4 regions of the Streptomyces sp. PL-25 genome follow, and region 2 is predicted to be linked to each of the others. Evidence: riboswitches for the same ligand, from Rfam matches in the RefSeq annotation. Region 2 holds a riboswitch; each other region holds the start of a gene.
What was found. Region 2 has a riboswitch for cobalamin ahead of nrdI (class Ib ribonucleoside-diphosphate reductase assembly flavoprotein NrdI). Riboswitches for the same ligand answer to the same signal wherever they lie in the genome.
Positions count from the first base shown of each region.

Region 1: linked by a shared signal. The riboswitch ahead of R4Z62_RS06920 (cobalamin biosynthesis protein) and the one ahead of nrdI (class Ib ribonucleoside-diphosphate reductase assembly flavoprotein NrdI) in region 2 are both predicted to bind cobalamin.
Region 3: linked by a shared signal. The riboswitch ahead of R4Z62_RS26345 (CoA-acylating methylmalonate-semialdehyde dehydrogenase) and the one ahead of nrdI (class Ib ribonucleoside-diphosphate reductase assembly flavoprotein NrdI) in region 2 are both predicted to bind cobalamin.
Region 4: linked by a shared signal. The riboswitch ahead of R4Z62_RS22525 (ribonucleoside-diphosphate reductase subunit alpha) and the one ahead of nrdI (class Ib ribonucleoside-diphosphate reductase assembly flavoprotein NrdI) in region 2 are both predicted to bind cobalamin.

Region 1 is NZ_CP136997.1:1,554,082-1,561,053, reverse strand. Features, by position in the region: gene cobN (cobaltochelatase subunit CobN) at 1-1,828, opposite strand, end outside; gene R4Z62_RS06925 (cobyric acid synthase) at 1,825-3,345, opposite strand; gene R4Z62_RS06920 (cobalamin biosynthesis protein) at 3,342-4,316, opposite strand; cobalamin riboswitch at 4,417-4,557, opposite strand; gene R4Z62_RS06915 (DUF397 domain-containing protein) at 4,718-4,924, shown strand; gene R4Z62_RS06910 (hypothetical protein) at 5,194-5,655, opposite strand; gene R4Z62_RS06905 (helix-turn-helix domain-containing protein) at 5,696-6,553, opposite strand; gene R4Z62_RS06900 (hypothetical protein) at 6,799-6,972, opposite strand, start outside.
Region 2 is NZ_CP136997.1:6,693,777-6,700,748, reverse strand. Features, by position in the region: gene R4Z62_RS29840 (short-chain fatty acyl-CoA regulator family protein) at 1-813, opposite strand, end outside; gene aceA (isocitrate lyase) at 1,268-2,551, shown strand; gene R4Z62_RS29830 (malate synthase) at 2,619-4,229, shown strand; cobalamin riboswitch at 4,484-4,706, shown strand; gene nrdI (class Ib ribonucleoside-diphosphate reductase assembly flavoprotein NrdI) at 4,879-5,298, shown strand; gene nrdE (class 1b ribonucleoside-diphosphate reductase subunit alpha) at 5,268-6,972, shown strand, end outside.
Region 3 is NZ_CP136997.1:5,891,966-5,898,937, forward strand. Features, by position in the region: gene R4Z62_RS26340 (DUF4430 domain-containing protein) at 136-669, shown strand; cobalamin riboswitch at 806-979, shown strand; gene R4Z62_RS26345 (CoA-acylating methylmalonate-semialdehyde dehydrogenase) at 1,223-2,746, shown strand; gene R4Z62_RS26350 (acyl-CoA dehydrogenase family protein) at 2,753-3,901, shown strand; gene R4Z62_RS26355 (enoyl-CoA hydratase/isomerase family protein) at 3,898-4,974, shown strand; gene mmsB (3-hydroxyisobutyrate dehydrogenase) at 4,971-5,891, shown strand; gene R4Z62_RS26365 (enoyl-CoA hydratase) at 5,888-6,688, shown strand; gene R4Z62_RS26370 (CbtB domain-containing protein) at 6,961-6,972, shown strand, end outside.
Region 4 is NZ_CP136997.1:4,962,698-4,969,669, reverse strand. Features, by position in the region: gene R4Z62_RS22545 (GntR family transcriptional regulator) at 1-497, shown strand, start outside; gene R4Z62_RS22540 (DUF3311 domain-containing protein) at 646-924, shown strand; gene mctP (monocarboxylate uptake permease MctP) at 921-2,531, shown strand; partial or broken gene R4Z62_RS22530 (GNAT family N-acetyltransferase) at 2,634-3,143, shown strand; cobalamin riboswitch at 3,206-3,342, shown strand; gene R4Z62_RS22525 (ribonucleoside-diphosphate reductase subunit alpha) at 3,466-5,838, shown strand; gene R4Z62_RS22520 (ribonucleotide-diphosphate reductase subunit beta) at 5,838-6,857, shown strand; gene R4Z62_RS22515 (hypothetical protein) at 6,770-6,972, opposite strand, start outside.

The DNA.
Region 1 (6,972 bases), 5.1 Mb from region 2:
CCTTGACCAGGGTCCAGATCTGCGCGCGCACGGCCGGGGCCTTGACCGGGTCCAGGTCGGAGACGAGCGCGTACTCGTCCAGGAGCTGTTCCAGCTTGGCCAGGTCGCCGTAGGTGTCGGCGCGGGCCATCGGCGGCACCAGGTGGTCGACGACGGTGGCGTGCCCGCGGCGCTTGGCCTGGGTGCCCTCACCGGGGTCGTTGACGATGAACGGGTAGATCAGCGGCAGATCGCCGAGGACCGCGTCCGGGGCGCAGCCGCCGCTCAGGCCCAGGCCCTTGCCCGGCAGCCACTCCATGGTGCCGTGCTTGCCCATGTGCACGACCGCGTCGGCGCCGAAGCTGTGGTCCAGCCAGCGGTAGGCCGCCAGGTAGTGGTGCGAGGGCGGCATGTCGGGGTCGTGGTAGATCGCGATCGGGTTCTCGCCGAAGCCGCGCGGCGGCTGGATCATCACGACCACGTTGCCGAACCGCAGGGACGCCAGCACGATGTCGTCGCCGTCCACGTACAGGCTGCCCGGCGGCTCGCCCCACGCCTCGGTCATCGCCTCCCGCAGCGCCGGGTCCAGCGTCTCGAACCAGGCCCGGTAGTCGGCCAGCGGCACCCGCGCGGGCGCGGCGGCCAGCTGGTCCTCCGTCAGCCACTCCACGTCGTGGCCGCCGGCCTCGATCAGCCGGTGGATCAGCTCGTCGCCGTTGTCCGGGTACTCCGTGAGCCCGTACCCGGCCTCCCGCAGCGCGTCCAGGACCCGTACCGCCGAGGCGGGCGTGTCCAGGCCGACGGCGTTGCCGACCCGGGAGTGCTTCGTCGGGTACGCGGTGAAGACCAGCGCGACCTTCTTCTCGGCGTTCGGCGTGTACCCGAGCCGGGCGTGCCGCACGGCGATCCCGGCGACCCGGGCCGCCCGCCCGGGGTCGGCGACGTACACCGGTACGCCGTCGGGTCCCTGCTCCTTGAAGGAGAACGGGACGGTGATCAGCCGTCCGTCGAACTCGGGGATGGCGACCTGCATCGCCGCGTCCATGGGGGACAGGGCCGCGTCGGAGGCGTCCCAGGCGGCCCGCGAGGAGGTCAGGCACAGCCCCTGGAGCACCGGGACGTCGAGGTCGGCGAGGGCGCCGATGTCCCACGCCTCCTCGTCGCCGCCCGCCGACGCCTGCGAGGCGTGGGTGCCGCCGGCCGCCAGGACGGTGGCCACCAGGGCGTCGGTCTGCCCGAGGATCTCGTACAGCCCCGGGTCGGCGCCGCGCAGCGAACCGCAGTACACCGGCAGCGCGTTGGCGCCGTGCGCCTCGATCGCCTCGCACAGGGTGTCCACGAAGGCGGTGTTGCCGCTCAGTTCGTGGGCGCGGTAGAAGAGCACACCGACCGTGGGGCGGCCCGGCACGCGCGGGCGCTCCCCGCGCACCCCGAACTCCGGCATCCGGCGCGGCTCCTCGAAGCCCTCGCCGGTCAGCAGCACCGTGTCGGACAGGAACCGGGCCAGCTCGGCGAGGTTGGCCGGGCCGCCCTCCACCAGGTAGCGCAGCGCCTCGGCGACCACACCGGCGGGCACCGACGACTCGGCCATCAGCTCCGCGTCCGGCACGCTCTCGCCGCCCAGCAGCACGGTCGGCACACCGGACGCCCTCAGCGCGGCGAGCCCGTCCTCCCAGGCACGCTTGCCGCCCAGCAGCCGCACCACGGCGAGGTCCGCGCCGTCCAGCAGCGCGGGCAGCTCACCGGTCACGTCCACCCGGGTCGGGTTGCCGATCCGGTAGGACGCCCCGCAGGCGCGGGCCGCCAGCAGATCGGTGTCGGCGGTGGACAACAACAACACTGTGCTCATGCGGGCGCTCCCGGTGGAATGAAAGGCAGTCCTTGCGGCGCGCCGGACTCGATGAGCCGCCACAGCGCGTCCGTGTCCGCGTGCTGTTCGATCAGGTCGCCGAGCCGGTCGAGCTGCTCCTCGCGCAGCGCGGCGAACGACGTGGTGGGCGAGGGCACGAAACGGCGGCCCGCGGCGGCGGCGACCACCCGCAGGAAGGCCCGGCGGAAGCCGTCCGACTCCAGCGAGCCGTGCCAGTGCGTGCCCCAGACCGAGCCGGCCCGGCAGCCGTCAAGGAAGGGTTCGCCGCCGGTGACGTCGGCGACGCCGTGATGGATCTCGTAGCCCTCGACCCGCTCGCCGAGGGCCGTCCCCGCGGGCCGGGCGAGGGTCTTGTCCGGGGCGAACCGGACGCGTACGGGCAGCAGTCCGAGCCCGTCGACCCGGCCGCGGCGGCTCTCGACGTCGTCCTCGATGTGCTCGCCGAGGAGCTGGAAGCCGCCGCAGACGCCGAGGACGGGCCGTCCCTCGGCGGTCCGGCGCCGCAGCGCGTCCGCGAGGCCCCGCTCGCGCAGCCAGTCCAGCGCCCGCACGGTGCCGCGGGTGCCCGGGACCACCACGAGATCGGCGTCGGCCAGTTCCTCGGGCCGGTCCACGAACCGCACGACGACGCCCGGTTCGGCGGCCAGCGCGTCCACGTCGGTGAAGTTGGACATCAGCGGGACGGCGCAGACGGCGACCCGCAGCACGTCCTCGCCGACCGGCGGCGCCACGGCGGACTCCCGTACGGCACCGCGCAGCGACACCCGCAGCCCGTCCTCCTCGTCGATGCCGAGCCCGTGCCGGAAGGGCAGCACCCCGTAGGTGTGCCGCCCGGTGAGCCCGTGCAGCATGCCGATGCCGGGTTCGAGCAGTGAGACGTCGCCGCGGAACTTGTTGACGAGGAAGCCGGCGACCAGCTCCTGGTCCTCGGGGGAGAGCAGGGCCACGGTGCCGAAGAAGGAGGCGAAGACGCCGCCGCGGTCGATGTCGCCGACGACGACCACCGGCAGCCGCGCGCCGCGCGCGATGCCCATGTTGACGATGTCGGTGCGGCGCAGATTGATCTCGGCCGGGCTGCCCGCGCCCTCGCAGATCACCGCGTCGTAGGAGCCGCGCAGTTCGGCCAGGCAGTCCAGCACCGTGCCCAGCAGCCGCTGCTGGCGCCCGCCGTGGTAGCCGCGCGCGCTCAGCTCGCCCACCGGCCTGCCCAGCAGCACCACTTGGCTGCTCTGCTCGCCGCCCGGCTTGAGCAGCACCGGGTTCATCAGCGCGGTCGGCTCGATCCGGCACGCCTGCGCCTGCATGGCCTGTGCCCGGCCGATCTCGGCGCCCTCGCGGGTGACGAACGAGTTGAGGGACATGTTCTGCGCCTTGAACGGCGCGACCTTGACACCCTGGCGCACCAGCCACCGGCAGATCCCGGCGGTGACGACGCTCTTGCCGGCGTCGGAGGTGGTCCCGGCGACGAGCAGCCCGCCGCCCCGGCCACCGCTCATGACGTACGTCCCTTCGTCCGACGGTCGCGACGGCCGCACAGGAGCTTCACGGCGGCACACGTGCCGAGCGCGAGCCAGCTCACGCGCCGTGAGAGCCGTACGGCCCGGTCGATGTCACCGGCCTGCACCGCGCGCCCCGCCGCGCCGTTCAGCACCGGCCGGTGCTCCACGCGCCCGGCGTACGACAGCGTGCCGCCGAGGCGGACGCCGAGCGCGCCCGCGAACGAGGCTTCCACCGGCCCGGCGTTGGGGCTCGGGTGCCGTCCGGCGTCCGCGCGCCAGGCCCGTACGGCGCCGCGCGGATCGCCGCCCGCGGCGGTGGCCAGGACGGCGGTCAGCCGGGCGCCCGGCCAGCCGGCCAGGTCGTCGAGGCGGGCGGAGGCCCAGCCGAAGCGCCGGTGGCGGGGCGACTTGTGGCCGACCATGGCGTCCAGGGTGTTGACGGCACGGAAGCCGAGAAGGCCGGGCACGCCCGCGACGGCACCCCAGACGAGGGCGCCGACCACGGCGTCGGAGGTGTTCTCGGCGACCGACTCGACGACCGCGCGGGCGATCTGGGCGGCGTCCAGCGCCTGCGGGTCGCGTCCGCACAGATGCGGCAGCCGCGCCCGTGCGGCCTCGATGTCGCCGGACTCCAGGGCCCGTCCGACGGCGCGGGCCTCGCGGGCCAGCGAGGTGCCGCCGACCACGGCCCAGGTGGCGGCGCCGGTCAGCAGGACGGAGGCGGTGTACGGGAAGCGGGGGGCGCGGGCGGCGCGGGCGGCGGCGGCCCCCAGCGCGACGGCGCCACCGGCGCACACGGCGGTGTGCAGCGCGCCCCAGCCACGGTGGTCGTGCCACAGCACACGTTCGACGGCGCCCGCGGCCCGCCCGAACACGGCGACCGGATGCCCGCGGCGCGGGTCGCCGAGGAACAGGTCACCGAGGAGGCCGGCGGCGGCGCCGTACGCGAAGACGCGATCGGCACCCATCGGGTCAGCCGGCCGCGGGGTCGGTCAGGGAATCGCTGATGAACCTCGGTCGGCAGCCGCGCATGGCGATGGTCCTCACTCAGGGTGTCCGCGCCCTGGTTCGACGTGACCGGCGGCGAGAGTTCCTGGCTCCCGGGGATGTTCCTCCCCGGTGACAGTGGCGGGACCGCGCCGGATTCGCACCGGCTTCCTCTTCTGCCGCCGTACATGGCCCCGGAAGTCCACCACGGCCCCGGAACAGCCGTCAACTTGCCGTTGACCTGCGGCGGGGTGGTGTGCCGAGGCTCATATCCCCGGCCTGGGCCCGCGGACTTGAAACGGCTCCTTTTGGCCTCTTTCCCGGCATGGAAGCCGGGAAGACTCCTGTCATGAACACCCATGGGGGCTGAAGGAGGTGGGCGTTGGCAGGCAGGGAGCCGACGGGGCGCGCTTGGGTCAGGAGCAGCTACTCGGGCGACGGACAGGAATGCGTGGAGGTGGCCGCCGAACGAGGCCGCACGCTCGTGCGCGACTCGAAGTGCCCGGGGAGCGGACGGCTCGCCTTCGGGCGGACGGCCTGGTGTGGTTTTCTGGAGGAGCTTGTGGACCCGGAAGCGGACGGCTCATGATCCGTCCGGGGGGACGGGAGGGACGCACATGCGAGAACGAGCCGGACGAACGGCCCCGGCAGGAGTGAGGGCCCCGGGCTCGGCGGGGGGCCACGCCTCGGCGGTGGCCTCGTTGATCCTCTTCTCCTCGGCGACGGGCGTCGTCGCGGTGGGGGCGGGGGCATTGGCGGCCCTCCTCGTTCCGGGGGGTGTCGCCAGGGGGGTGGTCTGGCTGGTGGTGACCGTGCTGGTCGCCGTCGCCGCGGGCCTGTGGTGGGGGATGACGCCGCTCACGGACCGGCTCCGGGTGCTGAGCCGTGCCCTTGCGGCGGTTCAGCCCCGGAGCGAACCCCCTCGCTGATCTCCCGCCGGCCGGTGCCGCCGGAGCGCCGCCCCATCGCTCTGCCCAGTCCCGCGCCCGCCGCCGCGACGACCGCCGCTCCGCCGGCCCCCGCGATCGTCGTGGTGAGCGGAGTGGCGGCGCCGAAGGGCAGGCTGGGCGCGACCCGGGCGGCCAGGGCGACACTCAGCAGCAGGACGCTGCCACAGGCGGTGCCCAGCAGCAGCCGCACCGACATCAGCCGGATCTCACCGGCGACCCGCGCGCTCTCCAGCCGGATCAGAGCGTCGGTCAGGTCCGGACTCTGCATGGCCTCCTTCTTGAGCGAGTTGTCGTCGAGAGCCACGGCGCCCTCCGGCTCCGTACCTGCGCGCAGGCGCTGCCACCACGCCCGTATTCCGAAGACCGCCATGGGGCCTCCCCCGTTCCCGCCCGGGTCGTCCCCGCCCGGTTCAGCTGTTGTCCAGACTCTCCCTGACCGACGCCAGCAGCTCACTCATCCGGTCGCCCTCGTACGCCCTTGGACCGATCTCCTCGAAGCACTCCTGGTAGCGGACCTCCAGCCCCAGGTCGCCCCGGCTCGACAGACCGCCTCCCGGACCTTCGATGAAGGTGAGGTCGTCGTCGTCCTTGAACGTGAGCAGGATGAACGCGGTGGTGACGCTGAAGTGCGCTCCCGCCGAGAAGGGCAGCACCCGGAGCGTGGTGCGCGGGTGCTCCGCCAGGGTCGCCAGGTGGTCGAGCTGCCGGCGCATCACCGAGGGACCGCCGATCTGACGCCGGACGGCCGCCTCGTCCAGGATGATGTTCATCTCGGGACCGTCGCCCGTGTCGAAGAACCGCTCCTGACGGGTGAGCCGCAGGTCCACCTGCTGCCGGACCCGTGACTCGGGGGCCATGGGGGCCAGCAGCGCCGTGGCGTAGTCCTCCGTCTGCACGAGCCCCGGCAGGATGGTCGGGTTGTACATGCGGATCGTGTCCGCCGACCCCTCGTACCCCAGGTACAAGGCGTACTGGGGCGACACCACGTCGCTGTACTGCGCCCACCATGACTGTCCTTTCGAGCCGCGTGCCGCGTCCTCCAGCTCCGCGACCAGACCGGCGTCCGTGACCTCGTACAACTGGAGCAGGGCCCGCAGGTCCGTGACCCCGAGACTGACCGTCCCGGCCTCGATCCTGATCAGTTTGGAGAGCGACCATTCGAGGGCCTTCGCGGTGTCCCGCTGGGTCAACCCGGCGTTCTCGCGTGCCTTGCGCAGTTCGATTCGCAGCCTGCGTCGGTTGAGGCTCGGATCGATGTCTCTTGGCATGGTGCTCCCTGCCACATGTCGGCGTTGACTTGTCGGGCTGCCACCATCGAACAGTTAACTACCCACTAGAGTAGGTGACTTAGACCACGGCGACCAGCCTCTGTCAGTATGACATGTGTCGTTTCGCTGAGGTCGTGAAGAGTGGTCGAAGACAGCAAAAACCCCCGTAAGCGTCATAGAACGACTCACGGGGGTTGATGCGGTCGGTGCGGCCGGGGGCTGAGTGGCCGCAGGGCTTCCTGTGGTCAGCCCAGAATCAGGGAAATTCCGTAGGCGACAGCCGCCGCACACAGCGCGAAGCACGCATAGGCACCGGCGGTGGCGGCGAGGGCCGACTCGCCGCGGGTCGACGCGGCCTCGCGGCGGGACAGGCCCGCGATGCCGAGGGTGAACAGGACCACCAGGCCGACGGTGGCCAC
Region 2 (6,972 bases):
GTACGGGAGGATCAGCGCGGCGGCGAAGTAGTGGGCGATGCCGATGCGGGTCAGGCCGTGGGCCGGGGTGCCGGGTGCGAAGTCCTCGGCGGCCAGCCGCCCGAAGTCGTCGCCGTGTTCCAGCAGGGCGAGCTGGGTGGCCATGCGGAAGGCGCGGCGGCCGGGGCGCAGCCGCGGGGACAGGTGCAGGGTGCGGGTGGTCTCGTCGTAGTGGTGCAGCCGGTCGCCGGTCTCGGCGGCCAGGTGGACGCCGTGGGAGGCGGCGAGCCGGGTGGTGAGGGCGGCGGTCGTCTCGCCCGGCCGGACCCCGATCCGCGCGGCCAGGTCCTCGGCGGCGAGGTCGGTGCCGTGCAGGTAGTTGCGTCGCCGGTAGAAGAAGTCCCGTACCTCCTCGTGCGGTGAGGAGGCGGGGGTGCGCGCGCCGTCCCGGCCGTCGGTGGCACCGGCCAGCCGCTCGGACAGCTCCTGGTTGCGGCGGCCGAGGTCCAGCAGCACCCGGGCCACGGCGGGCGTCCGGGAGGCCAGGTCGGCGAGATCGGCCGCGGTGACCCGGGACTCGGCGATCTCCCCGGCCAGCGCCTCGCGCAGGTCGGCCACCAGCCGGGTGGTGTCGCGCTCGGAGAAGAAGCCCGGGTCGATGCCGAAGGTCTCGGTCAGCCGGAGCAGCACGGGCACGGTGAGCGGGCGGGAGTCGTGCTCCATCTGGTTCAGATAGCTGGGCGAGATGCACAGCACCCGGGCCAGTTCGGCCTGGCTCATCCGGCGGTCCTCGCGCAGCCGCCGCAGCCGGGCACCCGCGTACGTCCTGCTCACCGCTCACTCCTCCGGGCCGACGGCGCGTCCCGCTCAGCCTAGGCGGACCGGCGCCGTGCGCGGCCTTCGCAACCTTGGCAAAAAGCGAGGGAAAGATACGCAGAACTTGGCAGCCGTCCACGGTTGATGGCACTCAGTGCCAGTGCCAGAGTCGTAGTGCGGCTCGCCGGAACGGGCCGGCACCACCGGGGAGCGGGGTCCGATTCACCGCCCTGACGTCGGAGATCCTGACACCGGTGGCGCCCTGGACCGGCAACGTTGCTCACGTGCGCCCACCACCGGTGGCGGCGGGCCGCACCCCGTTGAACGGGTGTGAACGCGCTTTTCAAGACACGCAGTGCCATGACAGCCAGAGCGGCCGGTGGATTCGCAGCCGTGGCAGACGGCGGACGGATCGACCGCCGGCCGGCGCCCGCGACGACGACCGCGGCCAACCGAGGAGACGGTGACAGACATGACCGAGCCGAACACACAGGCGGCCGCGGAACTCGCGCGGCGCTGGGCCACCGACCCGCGCTGGCAGGGCGTCGAGCGCACCTACGGCGCCGAGGACGTGGTCCGCCTCTCCGGCAGCGTCCGCGAGGAGCACACCCTGGCCCGGCGCGGCGCCGAGCGGCTCTGGCGGCAGCTGCACGAACTCGACTACGTGCACGCGCTCGGCGCGCTCACCGGCGGCCAGGCCGTCCAGCAGGTCAAGGCGGGCCTCCAGGCGGTCTACCTGTCCGGCTGGCAGGTCGCCGCCGACGCCAACCAGGCCGGTCACACCTACCCGGACCAGAGTCTGTACCCGGCCAACTCCGTGCCCCAGGTGGTGCGCCGGATCAACAACGCGCTGCTGCGCGCCGACCAGATCGCCACCGCCGAGGACGCGGGCGACACCACCGACTGGCTGGCGCCGGTGGTCGCCGACGCGGAGGCCGGCTTCGGCGGCCCGCTGAACGCCTTCGAACTGACCAAGGCGATGATCGCGGCGGGCGCGGCGGGCATCCACTACGAGGACCAGCTCGCCTCCGAGAAGAAGTGCGGCCACCTCGGCGGCAAGGTCCTGGTGCCCACCTCGCAGCACATCCGCACCCTCAACGCGGCCCGGCTGGCCGCCGACATCGCCGATGTGCCCACGGTGATCGTGGCCCGCACCGACGCGCTCGCCGCCACCCTGCTGACCAGCGATGTCGACGAACAGGACGCGGAGTTCACCACCGGCGAGCGCACCGCCGAGGGCTTCTACCGGGTCCGCGGCGGCATGGACCCGGTGATCGCCCGCGGGCTGGCCTACGCCCCCTACGCCGACCTGCTGTGGATGGAGACCGGCACGCCCGACCTGGAGCAGGCGCGCACGTTCGCCGAGGCGATCCACTCCCGGTACCCGGACCGGATGCTGGCGTACAACTGCTCGCCGTCCTTCAACTGGAAGGCGGCCCTGGACGACGACCGGATCGCCAAGTTCCAGCGTGAACTGGGCGCGATGGGCTACCGGTTCCAGTTCATCACGCTGGCCGGTTTCCACTCGCTCAACCACGGCATGTTCGACCTGGCCCGCGGCTACGCCGAGCACGGCATGACCGCCTATGTCGACCTCCAGGAGCGCGAGTTCGCCGCGCAGGCCGACGGGTTCACCGCGGTCAGGCACCAGCGCGAGGTCGGCACCGGCTACTTCGACCTGGTCTCCACGGCCGTCAACCCCGCCTCCTCCACCACCGCCCTGGCCGGCTCCACCGAGGCGGAGCAGTTCCACTAGCCGCTCTCCGGCGCGGCCCCCTCGCCGGGGCCGCCCGTGGGTCCTGTCGCGTCCGAAGGAGAACCCGATGACCACCCTCGCACCGCCCCGGCCCGTCCGTGTCCTCGCCGCTCCCGGCCCCCGGCACGAGGAGATCCTGACCCCCGGGGCCCTGGACTTCGTCGGCCGGCTGGCCGCCGCGTTCGCGGAGCGCCGGCGCGACCTGCTGAAGGAGCGGCGGCGCCAGGCGATGCGGCTGGCGTCGGGCTCCCCGCTCGGCTTCCCCATGGTGACCGCCGCCGTGCGCGCCGACCCGTTCTGGCGGGTCGCGCCGCCCGCGCCCGGTCTGGCCGACCGGCGGGTGGAGATCACCGGGCCGCCGGACCGCCGGACGGCCGTCGAGGCGCTGGCCTCCGGCGCCCAGGTGTGGACGGCCGACTTCGAGGACGCCACCGCACCGCTGTGGGACAACATCGTGGGCGGGCAGCTGACCCTGCTCGACACCGTCGAGGGCCGGATCGGCCCGCCCGCGCCCGGCGGCGGGGAGCACCGGCCGGGCGGGGGCGGCCGGATCCCCACCGTCATGGTCCGCCCGCGCGGCTGGCACCTGGACGAGGCGCACCTGGAGCACGACGGCGCGCCGGTGCCCGCCGCCCTGGCCGACTTCGGCCTGTACTTCTTCCACTGCGCCCGGCGGCGGACCGAGGACGGGAGCGGCCCGTACTTCTCGCTGCCCAAGCTGGAGAACCGGTACGAGGCGCGGCTGTGGAACGACGTGTTCCTGCTCGCCCAGGAGCTGCTGGGCATTCCCCGGGGCACCGTCCGGGCCACCGTGCTGATCGAGACGGTCACCGCCGCCTTCGAGATGGAGGAGATCCTCTACGAGCTGCGCGAGCACGGCGCCGGCCTGACCGCGGGCCGCCGGGACTACCTCTTCAGCCTCGTGCGCACCTTCGGCCACCGCACCGACTTCCTGCTGCCGGACCGGGCGGGGGTGCCGATGACGGCGCCGTTCCTGCGGGCGTACACCGAGCTGCTGGTGCGCACCTGCCACCGGCGCGGCGCGCATGCCGTCGGCGGCCGGGCGGCCCAGGTGCCGGGCGCGGACGCGGCGGCGCGCGAGGCGGCCGTCGCCGCGGTCCGGCTGGACAAGGAGCGGGAGGCGGAGGACGGCTTCGACGGGTCCCAGGTGGCCCGTCCCGAGCTGGTCCCGGTCTGCCGGGAGGCGTTCGACGGGGTCCTCGGCGAGCGGCCGCACCAGCTCGACCGCACCCGCGAGGACGTCGAGGCGGGCGCCGCCGAGCTGCTGTCGGTGCGGCGGATCAGCGCCCCGCCGACCCCGGAGGGGGTGCGCACGGGCGTCGCCGTCGCGCTGCGCTGCTTCGCCGCCTGGCTCGGCGGCCGGGGCACGGTCGTCGTGGACGGGGTGCTGGAGGACACGGCCACCGCCGAGGTCGCCCGGACGCAGATCTGGCAGTGGCTGCGGCACCGGGTGGTCGACCGGGAGACGGTGGGCCGGGTGCTCGACGACGAGCTGGCCGCGCTGGGCGCCGCCTACCCGTGGGCGCCGCTGGAGGAGGTGCGCGCGCTGTTCGAGCGCACCGCGCTCGCCGGTGAGCTGCCGCTGTTCTTCACCCCGGACGCGTACGCGCGCCATCTGGTGCGCCGGACGGGAGCCGGGGGGTGCGAGCGGGGATAGCGGGGATGAGCCTGCGGCCGGACTGAGGGGTCCGGACGCGGCGCGTACCGAGGGGTGCGCGCGGCACCGGCGCGGTGAGGGCCGCGGCGGTGCCCGGGAGACGGGCGGGAAGCGCGGGTACGGCGCTTCCCGCCCGTGCCGTGTCCGGGTCCGCGCGCCGTGCGCCACCGCCGCCGCGACAGGGCTTAGGTATACCTAAGTTTTCCCGAAGACACAACATCTGGGGCTGTGCACCACGGCAGCGTTCTAGATGTAGTGTTGGCCGTGCTGGTGGTTCGCCAGGCACTCCGGTGCCCGGCGAGGCAAGAGGGAACCCGGTGGGAATCCGGGACTGCCCCGCAGCGGTGAGCGGGAACGACCGCCGTCATACGCACTGGACCCGGTGGACCGGGCCTGGGAAGCGACGGCCAGTAGACGTCTCGTACGACACGAGACACGCCCGCGAGTCCGAAGACCTGCCACCGGTGCGTACGCCGACGAGCGGCGTGCGTGCTCCGAGGCCCCGAGGGAGGGCCGCGTGGCAGCAGCACGGACCCGGGTCCGGCGTGCCCTTCTTCCGCCGCCGCCCGGCCCCGCCGTACGCGCCGCGACGCTCCTCCTCCCCCGGTCCTCGGACAGGGACGGGAACGAGCGAGAGGAGCGGCGGTCGATGAGCGGCCTCGTGTATTTCTCCAGCGTCTCGGAGAACACCAAGCGCTTCGTGGAGAAGCTGGGTCTGCCCGCCACGCGCATCCCCCTGCATCCGCACCGCGCCGGGCTGCCACGGGTGGCCGGGCCGTATGTGCTGATCACGCCGACCTACGGCGGCGGCGAACGCGCCGGGGCGGTCCCCAGGCAGGTGATCCGCTTTCTGAACGTCGAGGCCAACCGCGCGCTGCTGCGCGGGGTCATCGCGTCCGGCAACACCAACTTCGGCGTGGACTACTGCCTGGCCGGACGGGTGATCGCGGCGAAGTGCGGGGTTCCGGAGCTGTACCGATTCGAACTGCTGGGCACGGAGCGCGACGTCCGTGCCGTGAGGGAAGGACTGAGGACGTTTTGGACACGACACTCATCGGCGGCGGCGTGATCACCGCCCAGCGCGAGTCGGTCGGTACGCGCAAGGACTACCACGCGCTCAACGCCCTGCTGAACATGTACGACTGCGACGGCCGCATCCAGTTCGACAAGGACCGCGAGGCCGTACGCCAGTACTTCCTCCAGCACGTCAACCCGAACACGGTGGTCTTCCCCACCCTCAAGGAGAAGATCGACCACCTGATCGAGAACGACTACTACGAGGAAGCCCCGATCCGGCGCTACGACTGGGAGTTCGTCAAGGGCCTGTACCGGCGGGCGTATGCCCACGAGCACCGCTTCCGCACCTTCCTCGGCGCGTTCAAGTACTACACGTCGTACACGCTCAAGACCTTCGACGGCTCCCGCTACCTGGAGCGCTACGAGGACCGGGTGGCCGCGACCGCGCTCTTCCTCGGCGCCGGGGACGAGGCGCTGGCGTCCCGGCTGGTGGACGAGATGATGACCGGCCGCTTCCAGCCGGCCACACCGACCTTCCTCAACGCGGGCAAGGCGCAGCGCGGCGAGCTGGTCTCCTGCTTCCTGCTGCGCGTCGAGGACAACCTGGAGTCCATCGGCCGGGGCGTCAACTCGGCGCTCCAGCTGTCCAAGCGCGGCGGCGGGGTGGCGCTGCTGCTGACCAACCTGCGCGAACAGGGCGCCCCGATCAAGAAGATCGAGAACCAGTCCTCCGGGGTGGTCCCGGTGATGAAGCTGCTGGAGGACTCCTTCTCCTACGCCAACCAGCTCGGCGCGCGCCAGGGCGCGGGCGCGGTCTACCTGCACGCCCACCACCCGGACATCATGCGGTTCCTGGACACCAAGCGGGAGAACGCGGACGAGAAGATCCGCATCAAGACGCTGTCGCTGGGCGTGGTCGTCCCGGACATCACCTTCGAACTGGCCAAGCGCAACGAGGACATGCACCTGTTCTCGCCCTACGACGTGGAGCGCGAGTACGGCAGGCCGCTGGCCGATCTCTCCGTCAGCGAGCACTACGACGACCTGGTCGCCAACCCGCGCATCCGCAAGACCACGCTCAGCGCCCGCGAGTTCTTCAAGACGATCGCGGAGCTGCAGTTCGAGTCGGGCTACCCGTACCTGCTGTTCGAGGACACCGTGAACCGGGCCAACCCGATCCCGGGCTGGATCAACATGTCCAACCTGTGCTCGGAGATCCTCCAGGTGAACACGCCGAGCACGTACGACGCCTCGCTCGGCTACGAGACCGTCGGCCGGGACATCTCCTGCAACCTGGGCTCGCTGAACATCGCCGCCGCCATGGCCTCCCCCGACCTCGGCGCGAGCGTGGAGACCGCGGTGCGCGGCCTGACGTCCGTCTCCGACCAGTCGCACATCGACGCGGTGCCGTCCGTGGCGCACGGCAACGACCTGTCGCACTCCATCGGCCTGGGCCAGATGAACCTGCACGGCTACCTCGCCTCGCAGCGCATCCACTACGGCAGCGAGGAGGGCATCGACTTCACCGACCTGTACTTCTACACGATCGCCTACCACGCGCTGCGCGCCTCGAACCGGATCGCGATCGAACGCGGCACCGCCTTCGACGGGTTCGAGAAGTCCGCGTACGCCGACGGCTCGTACTTCGACAAGTACACCGAGCGGGCCTGGGAGCCGGCCACCGCGCGGGTGCGGGAGCTGTTCGCCGACGCGGGGATCGCGCTGC
Region 3 (6,972 bases), 800 kb from region 2:
GGGCGCGCCGTGAACCGCTTCCCCTGTCATGGTCTGCAGCGCGAAGCCGAGAGTCTCGCCCGAGGCGGCGGCGGTGTCCGCTCCGTCCGCTCGGCGACGGGGCTGCGGGCCGCCCACACCAGGAAGGCTCCCGCCGTGCGACACACCTCCGGCACCTCAGCCGTCTCCCGTACCTCCCTGCGCCGTACGCTCATCGCCTCCGTCGCCCTCGGCGTGGCCCTGGCCGCCGCGCCGGCCACCGCCCAGGCCCACGGCGTACCGGGCACGCACGCCGTGCACGGCACGAACACCCCGGTCAGGGTGACGCTGACCGTGCAGGGCCCCGACGGGCCGCTGTTCCACGGGAAGGTCTGGACGCGCGGCCACGACGTCACCACGGCGACGGGCGGTACGCACAGATGCGACGGGACGAACGGGAGCGCCCACGCCTCCGCCGTGCCGACGCCCACCGCCGCCCTCGACGACGCCGCCCGCAAGCGGCACTTCGGCTGGGACGGTGCCTGGTACGCGTCGTTCGACGACTACGCGGTCGACAGCATCAAGAACGTCAGCGGCGGCGGCTCGGCGTACTGGAACATCTCCGTCAACGGCACGCCCACCCCGGTGGGCGGCTGCCAGTTCGAGCTGAACGCCGGGGACACGGTGGCGTTCACCTGGACGGCCTTCTGACGGCCGCCCGCCGCCCGGCGGCCGGGGGAGCGCCGCTCCTCCGGCCGGTCCGGCGCCCCGGCGGGGGTCCGCTTCGGCGGGAATCCGGTACGGCTCCACCCGTGGCACTGGATTTACTAGGACGTCCAACTATATTCTAGGGACGTAGGCCCGCGGTGCAGGGAAGCCGGTGTGATTCCGGCACGGTCCCGCCACTGTGACCGGGGAGTACGCCGTCGAGCAGGACGCCACTGACGAGCTGGATGTCGGGAAGGCGGACGGCGCGCGCTGATCCGGGAGTCAGGATACCGGCCGTGGGATGTTCCGTGTGGTCCACGAGGATGGAGCTGACACGCATGGCACCGGTGCGTTTCCACGATCCCGGCGAGCTGCGCCGCGGGAGTTCCCCGCATTCCGCCACCGGCCTCACCCGCCCCGGCCCGACGGCCTGACGGTCCGGCGTCCTCAGCGTTCCGCGCCGACCGCCCTCGCGCACGCCCGCGTCCATGAGCGGGCCGTGCGCCGGTCGCGCGCGCCGTCCTGGATCACCCCCACCTGACGAGAGCAGGCACCCATGATCCGTCCGAACCACCCCGCCGGTGTACGGGAACTGACCCACTTCATCGGCGGCGAGAACGTCCCGGGCACCTCGGGGGCCCAGGGCGACGTGTACGACCCCAACACCGGAGAGGTCCAGGCCCGGGTACCGCTGGCGGACCGGGCCGAGACCGAGGCGGCGGTCACCGTCGCCGCCGAGGCGCAGCGCGCCTGGGGCGAGTGGAACCCGCAGCGCCGCGCCCGGGTCATGCTGCGCTTCCTCCAGCTCGTCGAGCAGGAGAAGGACGACCTGGCCCGGCTGCTCTCCGCCGAGCACGGCAAGACCGTCGCCGACGCGCACGGCGACCTCCAGCGCGGCCTGGAGGTCGTCGAGTTCGCCGCCGGGATCCCGCACCTGCTCAAGGGCGAGTTCACCGACAACGCGGGCACCGGCATCGATGTGCACTCGCTGCGCTCGCCGCTCGGTGTGGTCGCCGGCATCACCCCGTTCAACTTCCCCGCCATGATCCCGCTCTGGAAGGCCGCCCCCGCCCTGGCCTGCGGAAACGCCTATGTCCTCAAGCCGTCCGAGCGGGCACCCTCGGTGCCGCTGCGGCTCGCCGAACTCTTCCTGGAGGCGGGCCTGCCGCCGGGCGTCCTCAATGTCGTCAACGGCGCGCGGGAAGCCGTCGACACCCTGCTGGAGGATCCCCGCGTGGCCGCCCTCGGCTTCGTCGGCTCCACCCCGGTCGCCGCGCACGTCTATGCCGCCGCCGCCGCCCACGGCAAGCGCGCCCAGTGCTTCGGCGGCGCCAAGAACCACATGATCGTGATGCCGGACGCCGACCTCGACCAGGCCGTGGAGGCGCTGGTCGGTGCCGGGTACGGCTCGGCGGGCGAGCGCTGCATGGCCATCTCGGTCGCCGTGCCGGTCGGCGAGGAGACCGCCGACGCCCTGGTCGCCCGGCTCAAGGAGCGCATCGGCACGCTGCGCATCGGCCGCAGCGACGACCCGGAGGCCGACTTCGGCCCGCTGGTCGCCCGGGACGCGGTGGAGCGCGTACGGTCCTACGTCGACCTCGGAGTGGAGGAGGGCGCCGAACTCGTCGTGGACGGACGCGACTTCGTGCTCCCCGGGCACGAGAACGGCTTCTTCGCCGGGGCCTCCCTCTTCGACCGGGTCACCCCCGACATGCGCATCCACCAGGAGGAGATCTTCGGTCCCGTCCTGTCCGTGGTCCGCGCGGCCGACTACGAGGAGGCGTTGCGCCTGCCCAGCGAGCACGCCTTCGGCAACGGCGTGGCGATCTTCACCCGGGACGGAGACACCGCCCGCGACTTCACCCGGCGGGTGGACACCGGCATGGTCGGCGTCAACGTGCCCATCCCGGTCCCGGTCGCCTACCACACCTTCGGTGGCTGGAAGCGGTCCGGCTTCGGCGACCTCAACCAGCACGGACCGGACGCCGTCCGCTTCTACACCCGTACCAAGACCGTCACGTCCCGCTGGCCCGCCGGGCTGCGCGAGGGCGCGAGCTTCACCATTCCCACGATGGGCTGAGCGACCATGACCCACACCCTGCTCACCGAGGACCAGCAGGCCCTCGTGGAGACCACCCTCGACTTCGCCCAGGACCACCTGGCACCGCACGCCCTGGACTGGGACCGCGACAAGCACTTCCCGGTCGACGTCCTGCGCAAGGCGGCCGGGCTCGGCCTCGGCGGCGTCTACGTCCGCGAGGAGTCCGGCGGCTCCGGCCTCGGCCGGGCCGACGGCGTCCTCGTCTTCGAGACCCTCGCCTCCGGCTGCCCCGCCATCGCCGGATACCTCTCCATCCACAACATGGTCGCCTGGATGATCGACCGCTACGGCGACCCGGCCCAGCGCGAGCGGTGGCTGCCCCGGCTGTGCGCCATGGACGACCTGGCCAGCTACTGCCTGACCGAACCCGGCGCGGGCTCCGACGCGGCCGCCCTCACCAGCCGGGCCGTCCGCGACGGCGGCACCTATGTGCTCAGCGGCGTCAAGCAGTTCATCTCCGGCGCGGGCGCCTCCCAGCTGTACGTCGTGATGGCCCGCACCGGCGGCACCGGAGCGGACGGCGTCTCCGCCTTCGTCGTCGACAAGGACGACGCCGGGGTGGGCTTCGGCCCCAACGAACGCAAGATGGGCTGGAACGCCCAGCCCACCCGCCAGGTGATCCTGGACGGCGTACGGCTGCCCGCCGACCGGCTGCTGGGCCGCGAGGGCGACGGCTTCCGCATCGCCATGAACGGCCTGAACGGCGGCCGGCTCGGCATCGCCGCCTGCTCGCTCGGCGGCGCCCGCAGCGCCCTGGACCGCAGCCTCGCCCACCTCGCCGACCGGGAGGCGTTCGGGCAGCGGCTGCTCGACGCGCAGGCGCTGCGCTTCCGGCTGGCCGACATGGCGACCGAACTCGCCGCCGCCCGCGCCCTGGTGCAGCAGGCCGCCCGCGCCCTGGACGCCGGCGACCCGCAGGCGCCGTACCTGTGCGCGATGGCCAAGCGGTTCGCCACCGACACCGGGTACACGGTCGCCGACCGCGCGCTCCAGCTGCACGGCGGCTACGGCTACCTCAGCGAGTACGGCATCGAGAAGATCGTCCGTGACCTGCGCGTCCACCAGATCCTGGAAGGAACCAACGAGATCATGCGCGTCATCGTGGCCCGCGGCCTGACGGAGGCGTTCCGGTGACCGGCACCGAGGACCCCGTCCTCCTGCGCACCGACGGCCGGGCCGCCCACATCGTCCTCAACCGGCCCCGGGCCCTCAACGCCCTCACCCACGAGATGGTCCGCCGCATCGACGCGGCCCTCACCGCCTGGGAGCACGACCCGGAGGTGGCCACCGTCGTCATCAGCGGCGCGGGCGAGCGCGGCCTGTGCGCGGGCGGCGACATCCGGGCCATCCACGACGACGCCAAGACCGGCGACGGCACCGCGGCGGCCGCGTTCTGGCGCGACGAGTACCGCCTCAATGCCCGGATCGCCCGCTACCCCAAGCCGTACGTCGCCGTCATGGACGGCATCGTGATGGGCGGCGGCGTCGGCGTCTCCGCCCACGGCAGCGTCCGCGTCGTCACCGAACGCGCGCGCGTCGCCATGCCCGAGACCGGCATCGGCTTCGTCCCCGACGTCGGCGGCACCTATCTGCTGAGCCTCGCCCCCGGTGAACTGGGCACCCATCTGGCGCTGACCGGCGCGCAGACCGGCGCCGGGGACGCCCTGCTGTGCGGGCTCGCCGACCACCATGTGCCCGCCGCCGCGCTCGGCGCCTTCACCGCCGACCTCGCCGTGCTGTCCGTGCACGACGCGCTCGCCCGGCATGTGCAGTCGCCGCCGCCGGGCGCACTCGCCGGGCAGCGGGAGTGGATCGACGCCTGCTACGCGGCCGACACCGTGGAGGAGATCCTGGACCGCCTCCTCGGCCGCGGCGAGCCCGCCGCGAAGGAGGCGGCCGAGACCCTGCTCACCAAGTCGCCCACCGCGCTGAAGGTCACCCTCGCCGCGCTGCGCCGCGCCCGGCACCTGGGCCCGCTGGAGGCGGTCCTCGACCAGGAGTACCGCGTCTCCTGCGCCGCGCTCGCCGCCCCCGACCTGGTCGAGGGCGTCCGCGCCCAGGTCATCGACAAGGACCGCAGGCCCCGCTGGTCGCCCGGCACCCTCGCCGAGGTCAGCGCGGCCGACGTGGACCGCTTCTTCGCCCCGCTCGGCGACCGCGAACTGGGGCTCGCCGGATCCGACAGCACCGTGGAGGTGGCCTGGTGAGCCTGACCGTCGCGTTCATCGGACTCGGGCACATGGGCGCGCCCATGGCCGCCAGCCTGGTCAGGGCCGGGCATCGGGTACGGGGCCACGACCTGGTGCCCGAGGCCCTGGAGGGCGCCGTCCGCGCGGGTGTCGAGCCCGCCGCCGACGCCGCCTCGGCGGTCGCGGACGCCGACGTCGTCGTCTCCATGCTGCCCGCCGGACGGCACGTCCTCGGCCTGTACGGCACCGTCCTGGCGGCGGCCCGGCCCGGCACCCTCTTCGTCGACTGCTCCACCATCGACGTCACCGACGCCCGTACGGCCCACGAGCGGGCCGCCGCCGCCGGGATGCGGTCGCTGGACGCCCCTGTCTCCGGCGGGGTGGTCGGCGCCGAGGCCGGCACGCTCACCTTCATGGCGGGCGGCGGCGAGGCGGAGTTCGCCGAGGCCCGGCCGCTGCTGGAGGCCATGGGCAAGAAGGCCGTCCACTGCGGCGGCGCGGGAGCCGGGCAGGCGGCCAAGATCTGCAACAACATGATCCTCGGCGTCTCCATGATCGCCGTCAGCGAGGCGTTCGTGCTCGGCGAGCGCCTGGGCCTGTCCCACCAGGCCCTCTACGACGTGGCGTCCACGGCGTCCGGGCAGTGCTGGGCGCTCAGCGTCAACTGCCCGGTCCCCGGCCCGGTCCCGGGCAGCCCCGCCAACCGCGACTACCGGCCGGGCTTCGCCGCCTCCCTCATGGCCAAGGACCTCGGACTCGCCGCGCGGGCCGCCCGCGACAGCGGGGTGGACACCGGACTGGGCCTCGCGGCAGCCCGGTTGTACGAGGAGTACGCCGAACACGTCGGCGCCACCGAGGACTTCTCCGGCATCGTCCGCACCATCCGGGACCGCGGCACCCGGCAAGAACGAGAAGGGGAAGGGGAGAAGCGATGAGCACGCGGAACGGCACCGGGCTTCCCGCGTACGAGACCATCCTCGTCGAACGCAAGGGGCGTACCGCCCTGCTCACCCTCAACCGGCCCGAGGCCCTCAACGCCCTGAATCTGACGGTCATGCGCGAGGTGGTGGCCGCGACCGAGGCGCTGGACCGGGACCCGGAGTGCGGCTGCGTCGTCATCACCGGCTCGGCGAAGGCGTTTGCGGCGGGCGCCGACATCAAGGAGATGCGGCCCCAGGGGTATCTGGACATGTACCTCAGCGACTGGTTCGCGGCCTGGGACCGGCTCGGGCAGCTGCGCACCCCGACGGTGGCCGCCGTCGCGGGCTACGCCCTGGGCGGCGGCTGCGAGCTGGCCATGCTCTGCGACATCCTGCTCGCCGCCGACACCGCCGTCTTCGGGCAGCCCGAGATCAAGCTCGGGGTGATCCCCGGCATCGGCGGCTCCCAGCGGCTGACCCGCGCGGTGGGCAAGGCCAAGGCCATGGAGCTGTGCCTGACCGGGCGCACCATGGACGCGGCGGAGGCCGAGCGGGCCGGACTGGTCTCCCGGGTGGTGCCCGCCGACGATCTGCTCGGCGAGGCGCTGGCCGTCGCCGAGACCGTCGCGGGCATGTCGCTGCCGGTGGCGATGATGGCGAAGGAGGCCGTCGGACGGGCCTTCGAGACGACGCTCGCCGAAGGCGTCCGCTTCGAACGACGGCTCTTCCACGCGGTGTTCGCGACCGAGGACCAGAAGGAGGGCATGGGCGCCTTCGTCGAGCGCAGAGCGCCCGAGTTCCGCCACCGCTGAGCGGCGGCCCGCATGCCGCCGCGCCCGGTCCGCCCTGCTGGGAGGGGAGATCACGTTCGGGGATCACCTCCCGGAGGCGGTCTTGGCCGGGGCGGCGGCACGCGGTACCGTCTGTTCGATATCGACGACGGCGAGACGGAAGCCGGTGGGAAACCGGCACGGTCGCGCCACTGTGTGCGACGGCTCCCCGGAGCCGCTCGCGAGTCAGACCCGTGGCCGTCGTCCAGCGCACCACCGAGATGGGACGCGAACTCCCAGAGGAGGCCCCTGCCATGGCGCAGCAT
Region 4 (6,972 bases), 1.7 Mb from region 2:
CCCAGGCGCTGCAACTGACCTCCTACACCGAGGACATGCGCGCCCAAGGACTGGAACCGACCTCTCAGCTGCTGGACATCGGGTACATCACCGCCGACGACCGGCTCGCCGCCCTGCTCGACATCACCGCGGGCGGCCGGGTGCTGCGCATCGAGCGGCTGCGCATGGCCAACGGCGAGCCCATGGCCATCGAGACCACGCACCTCTCGGCCAAGCGCTTCCCCGCGCTGCGCCGCAGCCTGGTCAAGTACACCTCGCTCTACACCGCCCTCGCCGAGGTCTACGACGTCCATCTCGCCGAGGCCGAGGAGACCATCGAGACCTCGCTGGCCACCCCCCGCGAGGCCGGGCTGCTCGGCACCGATGTCGGCCTGCCCATGCTGCTGCTCTCCCGGCACTCCCAGGACCGCACCGGCCAGCCCGTGGAGTGGGTGCGCTCGGTCTACCGCGGCGACCGCTACAAGTTCGTGGCGCGCCTGAAGAGGCCGATGGACTGATCCCGCCCTGCCCCGCCGTGCCCCTGCGCCCGGTCCCCGGACGGTGTCCGCGGAACCGGTATGCGGACAAGGGGTTCCGTTCGCTTGTCACCGTGACCTAGATTGCCTGCGCATCGCACCGGTGACCAGCACAGGAACGGAGCCGCACATGTCAGATGGGCCAGGAGTGGGCAAAGGGGTGGTGACACCCCTGCGGGTGGTCATCGGCCTCTGCCTCGTCGCGCCGTTCGTGGCGATGCTGTGGGTCGGTTCGTACGCGAAGACCGACCCCACGTTCATCGGCATCCCGTTCTTCTACTGGTACCAGATGCTGTGGGTGATCATCTCCACGGTCCTCACGGTGATCGCCTACCGGCTCTGGCAGCACGACCAGCGCGGGCGCCGCACCGGTGACTCCGCGTCCGCGAAGGGCGGTGCGGCCCGGTGAAGGACGGCGTCAACGGCGTCGCGCTCGGCGTCTTCATCTTCTTCTTCCTGCTCGTCACCGTCATGGGCTTCCTGGCAGCGCGCTGGCGCCGGGCGGACAACGAGCACAGCCTGGACGAGTGGGGCCTGGGCGGCCGGTCCTTCGGCACCTGGATCACCTGGTTCCTGCTCGGCGGCGACCTGTACACCGCCTACACGTTCGTGGCGGTGCCCGCGGCGATCTACGCGACCGGGGCCGCCGGGTTCTTCGCGGTGCCGTACACGATCCTGGTCTACCCGCTGATCTTCACCTTCCTGCCCCGGCTCTGGTCGGTCTCGCACAAGCACGGGTACGTGACGACGTCCGACTTCGTGCGCGGGCGGTTCGGCTCCAAGGGCCTGTCGCTGGCGGTGGCGCTCACCGGCATCCTCGCCACCATGCCGTACATCGCGCTCCAGCTCGTCGGCATCCAGGCGGTGCTGGACGTGATGGGCGTGGGCGGCGGCGAGAACACCAACTGGTTCGTGAAGGACCTGCCGCTGCTGATCGCCTTCGGCGTGCTGGCGGCGTACACGTACTCCTCGGGGCTGCGCGCGCCCGCGCTGATCGCGTTCGTGAAGGACGCGCTCATCTACATCGTCATCGCGGTCGCGATCATCTACATCCCGATCAAGCTGGGCGGGTTCGACGACATCTTCGCGGCGGCCTCCGAGAAGTACAGCAAGGCGGGGGCGGGCGGACTGGCACCGGCCCCGGGCGGCCAGTGGACGTACGCCACCCTGGCGCTGGGCTCCGCGCTGGCGCTGTTCATGTATCCGCACTCGATCACCGCCACGCTGTCCTCGCGCAGCCGCGAGGTGATCCGCCGCAACACCACGATCCTGCCGCTGTACTCGCTGATGCTGGGCCTGCTGGCGCTGCTCGGCTTCATGGCGATCGCGGCGGGCGTGAAGGTGCAGAACGGCCAGCTGGCCATCCCGCAGCTGTTCGAGGACATGTTCCCGGACTGGTTCACGGGCATCGCCTTCGCGGCCATCGGCATCGGCGCGCTGGTGCCGGCGGCGATCATGTCGATCGCGGCCGCGAACCTGTTCACCCGCAACATCTACAAGGACTTCATCAAGCCGGACGCGACGCCCAAGGAGGAGACCCGGGTCTCCAAGCTGGTCTCGCTGCTGGTGAAGGTGGGCGCGCTGGTCTTCGTGCTGACCATGGACAAGACCGTGGCCATCAACTTCCAGCTGCTCGGCGGGATCTGGATCCTGCAGACCTTCCCGGCCCTGGTCGGCGGCCTGTTCACCCGCTGGTTCCACCGCTGGGCGCTGCTGGCCGGCTGGGCGGTCGGCATGGTCTACGGCACGGTCGCGGCCTACGGGGTCGCCTCGCCGACGCAGAAGCACTTCGGCGGCTCGGCCAAGGAGATCCCGGGCATCGGCGAGATCGGCTACATCGGCATGACGGCGTTCGTGCTGAACGTGGCCGTCGCCGTGGTCCTGACCTTCGTCCTCAAGGCCCTGAAAGCCCCCGACGGCGTCGACGAGACCCGCCCGGAAGACTACACGGCCGACGCCGGGGACGCCGGTGTCTCCGTCGAGCTGCCGCCCGCCACCGCGGGCAGCGCCCACTGAGCGGACGCCCCCTTCGAGGAGGCCGACGCCCTCGACCGGGCCGACGGGCCGCCGGGAGAATCCGGCGGCCCGTCGCCGTGTCCGTGCGGCACACTCGGGGCCATGGACCTCGTGATCAGGCCGGCGCTGCCCGGCGAGTACGCCCCCCTGGGCGAGATCACCGCCCAGGCGTACCTCCGGGACGGTCTGCTGGACTTCGGAGCCGACGACCCGTATCTGGACGTGCTGCGGGACGTCGCCGGACGGGCGGCGGCCTGCGAGGTGCTGGTGGCCGTGGCGCGGGACGAGGTGCTCGGGCGGGGTCGCCTTCGTGCCGTCCGGCGGCCCCATGGCGGACATCGCGGGTCCCGGCGAGGCCGAGATGCGCATGCTCGCGGTCGACCGCGCGGCACGCGGCCGGGGCGCGGGCGCGAGGCCCTGGTGCGGGCCTGCGCGGACCGGGCGCGGGCCACCGCGGGCTGTGTCCGCCTGGTGCTGTCCACCCAGCGCGCCATGCACAGCGCGCACCGCCTCTACGAGCGCCTGGGCTTCGTCCGCACCCCGCGGCGCGACTGGAACCCCTTGCCCCACCTGGCCGACACCAGGCTGCTCACCTACGCGTTGACCCTCTGACACCCTCCGCAGTCGACGCGACACAACATATGGGGGTGGCTTCCACACCCGGCACAAGATGTATGCTCATGCTCGCTGTCGTCGCAGGGGAATCCGGTGCGAATCCGGAACTGTCCCGCAACGGTGTACTCGTACGCACATGCCCTTGAGGCCGCATACGAGCGTCAGTCCGAGGACCTGCCAACAGTGCGCCCGGCCGTCCGGTCCGGGTGTCTGACGTCCGGGCCTCGCGGAATGGGCCGGTGGACGCGGCGCCGTGCGCGCTCGTGCTGCCGCTCCCTGCCCTCGCCGAGGCTCCGTGCCGAGCGAGGGAGAGCCACACGTGACCATCGCGCCCGCCGATCCGGTCTCAGCCGAGGGCCGCCTGGAGAACGACGGTCCCGGTGCCGCGCTGCTGCGGACCCTGACCGAGCTGACCGCCGACCTCCCCGACGCCGACCCCGGCCGGGTCGCCGCCGCCGCGCTGCGCGGCCGTTCGGCCCGCGCGGACGAGGCGGAGCTGCGGGAGCTGGCCACCGAGGCCGCGGCCGGGCTCATCTCCGAGGACCCCGCCTACTCCCGGCTCGCCGCCCGCCTGCTGACGCTCTCCATCCGGTCCGAGGCCGCCTCCCAGGGCGTCACCTCCTTCACCGAGTCCGTCGCCGTGGGCCACCGGGAGGGACTGATCGCCGACCGGACCGCCGCGTTCACCCGGCTGCACGCGGCCCGTCTGGACGCGCTGGCCGACCCGTCCGCCGACGACCGCTTCGGCTACTTCGGCCTGCGCACCGTGCACAGCCGCTACCTGCTGCGGCACCCGATCACCCGCAAGGTGATCGAGACGCCCCAGCACTTCATGCTGCGGGTGGCCGCCGGCCTCGCCGAGGACGACAGCCCCCGGGCCGTCGACGAGGTCGCCGCGCTCTACGGGCTGATGAGCCGCCTGGACTACCTCCCCTCCTCCCCCACGCTCTTCAACTCCGGCACCCGCCACCCGCAGATGTCCTCCTGCTATCTGCTCGACTCCCCCAAGGACGAGCTGGACAGCATCTACGACCGCTACCACCAGGTCGCCCGGCTCTCCAAGCACGCGGGCGGCATCGGGCTGGCCTACTCCCGCATCCGCTCGCGCGGTTCGCTGATCCGCGGCACCAACGGGCACTCCAACGGCATCGTGCCGTTCCTGAAGACCCTCGACGCCTCGGTGGCCGCGGTGAACCAGGGCGGGCGGCGCAAGGGCGCGGCGGCCGTCTACCTGGAGACCTGGCACTCCGACATCGAGGAGTTCCTGGAGCTGCGCGACAACACCGGTGAGGACGCGCGCCGCACCCACAACCTCAACCTGGCGCACTGGGTACCGGACGAGTTCATGCGCCGGGTCAACGCCGACGCGCAATGGTCGCTGTTCTCCCCGGCGGACGTGCCGGAGCTGGTGGACCTGTGGGGCGACGAGTTCGACGCGGCCTACCGCAGGGCCGAGGAGGCCGGGCTCGCGCAGAAGACGATGCCCGCCCGCGAGCTGTACGGCCGGATGATGCGCACCCTGGCGCAGACCGGCAACGGCTGGATGACCTTCAAGGACGCCGCCAACCGCACCGCCAACCAGACGGCGGAGCCCGGCCACGTCATCCACTCCTCGAACCTGTGCACGGAGATCCTGGAGGTCACCGACGACGGGGAGACGGCGGTCTGCAACCTCGGCTCGGTCAACCTCGGCGCCTTCGCCGACCCCGAGACGGGTGACCTGGACTGGGAGCGGCTGGACGAGACGGTCCGCACCGCCGTCACCTTCCTGGACCGGGTCGTCGACATCAACTTCTACCCGACCGAGCAGGCGGGCCGCTCCAACTCCCGCTGGCGGCCGGTCGGCCTGGGCGCGATGGGCCTCCAGGACGTCTTCTTCAAGCTGCGGCTGCCGTTCGAGTCCCCCGAGGCGAAGGCCCTGTCGACCCGCATCGCCGAGCGGATCATGCTGGCCGCCTACGAGGCGTCCACCGACCTCGCCGAGCGCAACACGCCCCTGCCCGCCTGGGAGAAGACCCGCGCCGCCCGGGGCGTGCTGCACCCCGACCACTACGACGTGGAGCTGACCTGGCCCGAGCGCTGGGCGGCCCTGCGCGAGCGGATCGCCGCCGTCGGCATGCGCAACTCGCTGCTGCTGGCCATCGCGCCGACCGCCACCATCGCCTCCATCGCGGGCGTCTACGAGTGCATCGAGCCGCAGGTCTCCAACCTGTTCAAGCGCGAGACGCTCTCGGGTGAGTTCCTCCAGGTCAACTCCTACCTGGTGCGCGACCTCAAGACGCTCGGCGTCTGGGACGCCCGTACCCGCGAGGCGCTGCGCGAGTCCAACGGCTCGGTGCAGGACCTCGCGTGGATCCCGGAGGACGTACGGCGGCTGTACCGCACGGCGTGGGAGATCGGGCAGCGCTCTCTGATCGACATGGCCGCGGCCCGCACCCCGTTCCTCGACCAGGCGCAGTCGCTCAACCTGTTCCTGGAGACGCCGACCATCGGCAAGCTCTCCTCGATGTACGCCTACGCCTGGAAGCAGGGTCTGAAGACCACCTACTACCTGCGCTCCCGTCCGGCGACCCGGATCGCCCGCGCCGCCCAGGCGCAGACCCGCGCCGCCGTCCCCGCCCAGCAGGTGGCCGACCCCGACGCGGTCGCCTGCTCCCTTGAGAACCCCGAGTCCTGCGAGGCCTGCCAGTGATGACCAGCACCACCCGTGACAAGAACCTGCTCGACCCGGGCTTCGAACTGACCCTGCGTCCCATGCGGTACCCGGACTTCTACGACCGCTACCGGGACGCCATCAAGAACACCTGGCACGTGGAGGAGGTCGACCTCCACTCGGACGTCGCCGACCTCGCCAAGCTCATCCCGAGCGAACAGCACCTCATCGGCCGCCTGGTGGCGTTCTTCGCCACCGGTGACTCGATCGTCGCCAACAACCTGGTGCTCACGCTCTACAAGCACATCAACTCCCCGGAGGCGCGTCTGTACCTGTCGCGCCAGCTGTTCGAGGAGGCCGTGCACGTCCAGTTCTATCTGACGCTGCTGGACACCTACCTGCCCGACCCGGAGGACCGGGCGGCGGCCTTCGCGGCGGTGGAGAACATCCCCTCCATCCGCGAGAAGGCGGAGTTCTGCTTCAAGTGGATGGACTCGGTCGAGAAGCTGGACCGGCTGGAGAGCAGGTCGGACCGCCGGCGCTTCCTGCTCAACCTGATCTGCTTCGCCGCCTGCATCGAGGGCCTGTTCTTCTACGGCGCCTTCGCATACGTCTACTGGTTCCGCAGCCGCGGTCTGCTGCACGGTCTCGCCACGGGCACCAACTGGGTGTTCCGGGACGAGACGATGCACATGTCGTTCGCGTTCGACGTGGTGGACACCGTGCGCAAGGAGGAGCCGGACCTCTTCGACGACCAGCTGGAGCAGCAGGTCACCGACATGCTGCGGGAGGCCGTCGAGGCCGAGTTGCAGTTCGCGCGCGACCTGTGCGGTGACGGCCTCCCGGGGATGAACACCGAGTCGATGCGGCAGTACCTGGAGTGCGTGGCCGACCAGCGGCTGACCCGCCTGGGCTTCGCTCCGGTCTACGGCTCCGAGAACCCCTTCTCCTTCATGGAGCTCCAGGGTGTTCAGGAGCTGACCAACTTCTTCGAGCGGCGTCCGTCCGCGTACCAGGTCGCGGTGGAGGGCACCGTCGACCTGGACGAGGACTTCTGAGCCTCCGGTTCACGTGTCGCGGACTCCTGGTCCCGGTGGGCCTGCTGTGCCTCCCTGATGCTGCGGTCGATGCGCCGGTCGCGCAGGATGCCGAGCACCGAGGGCAGCGCCATCA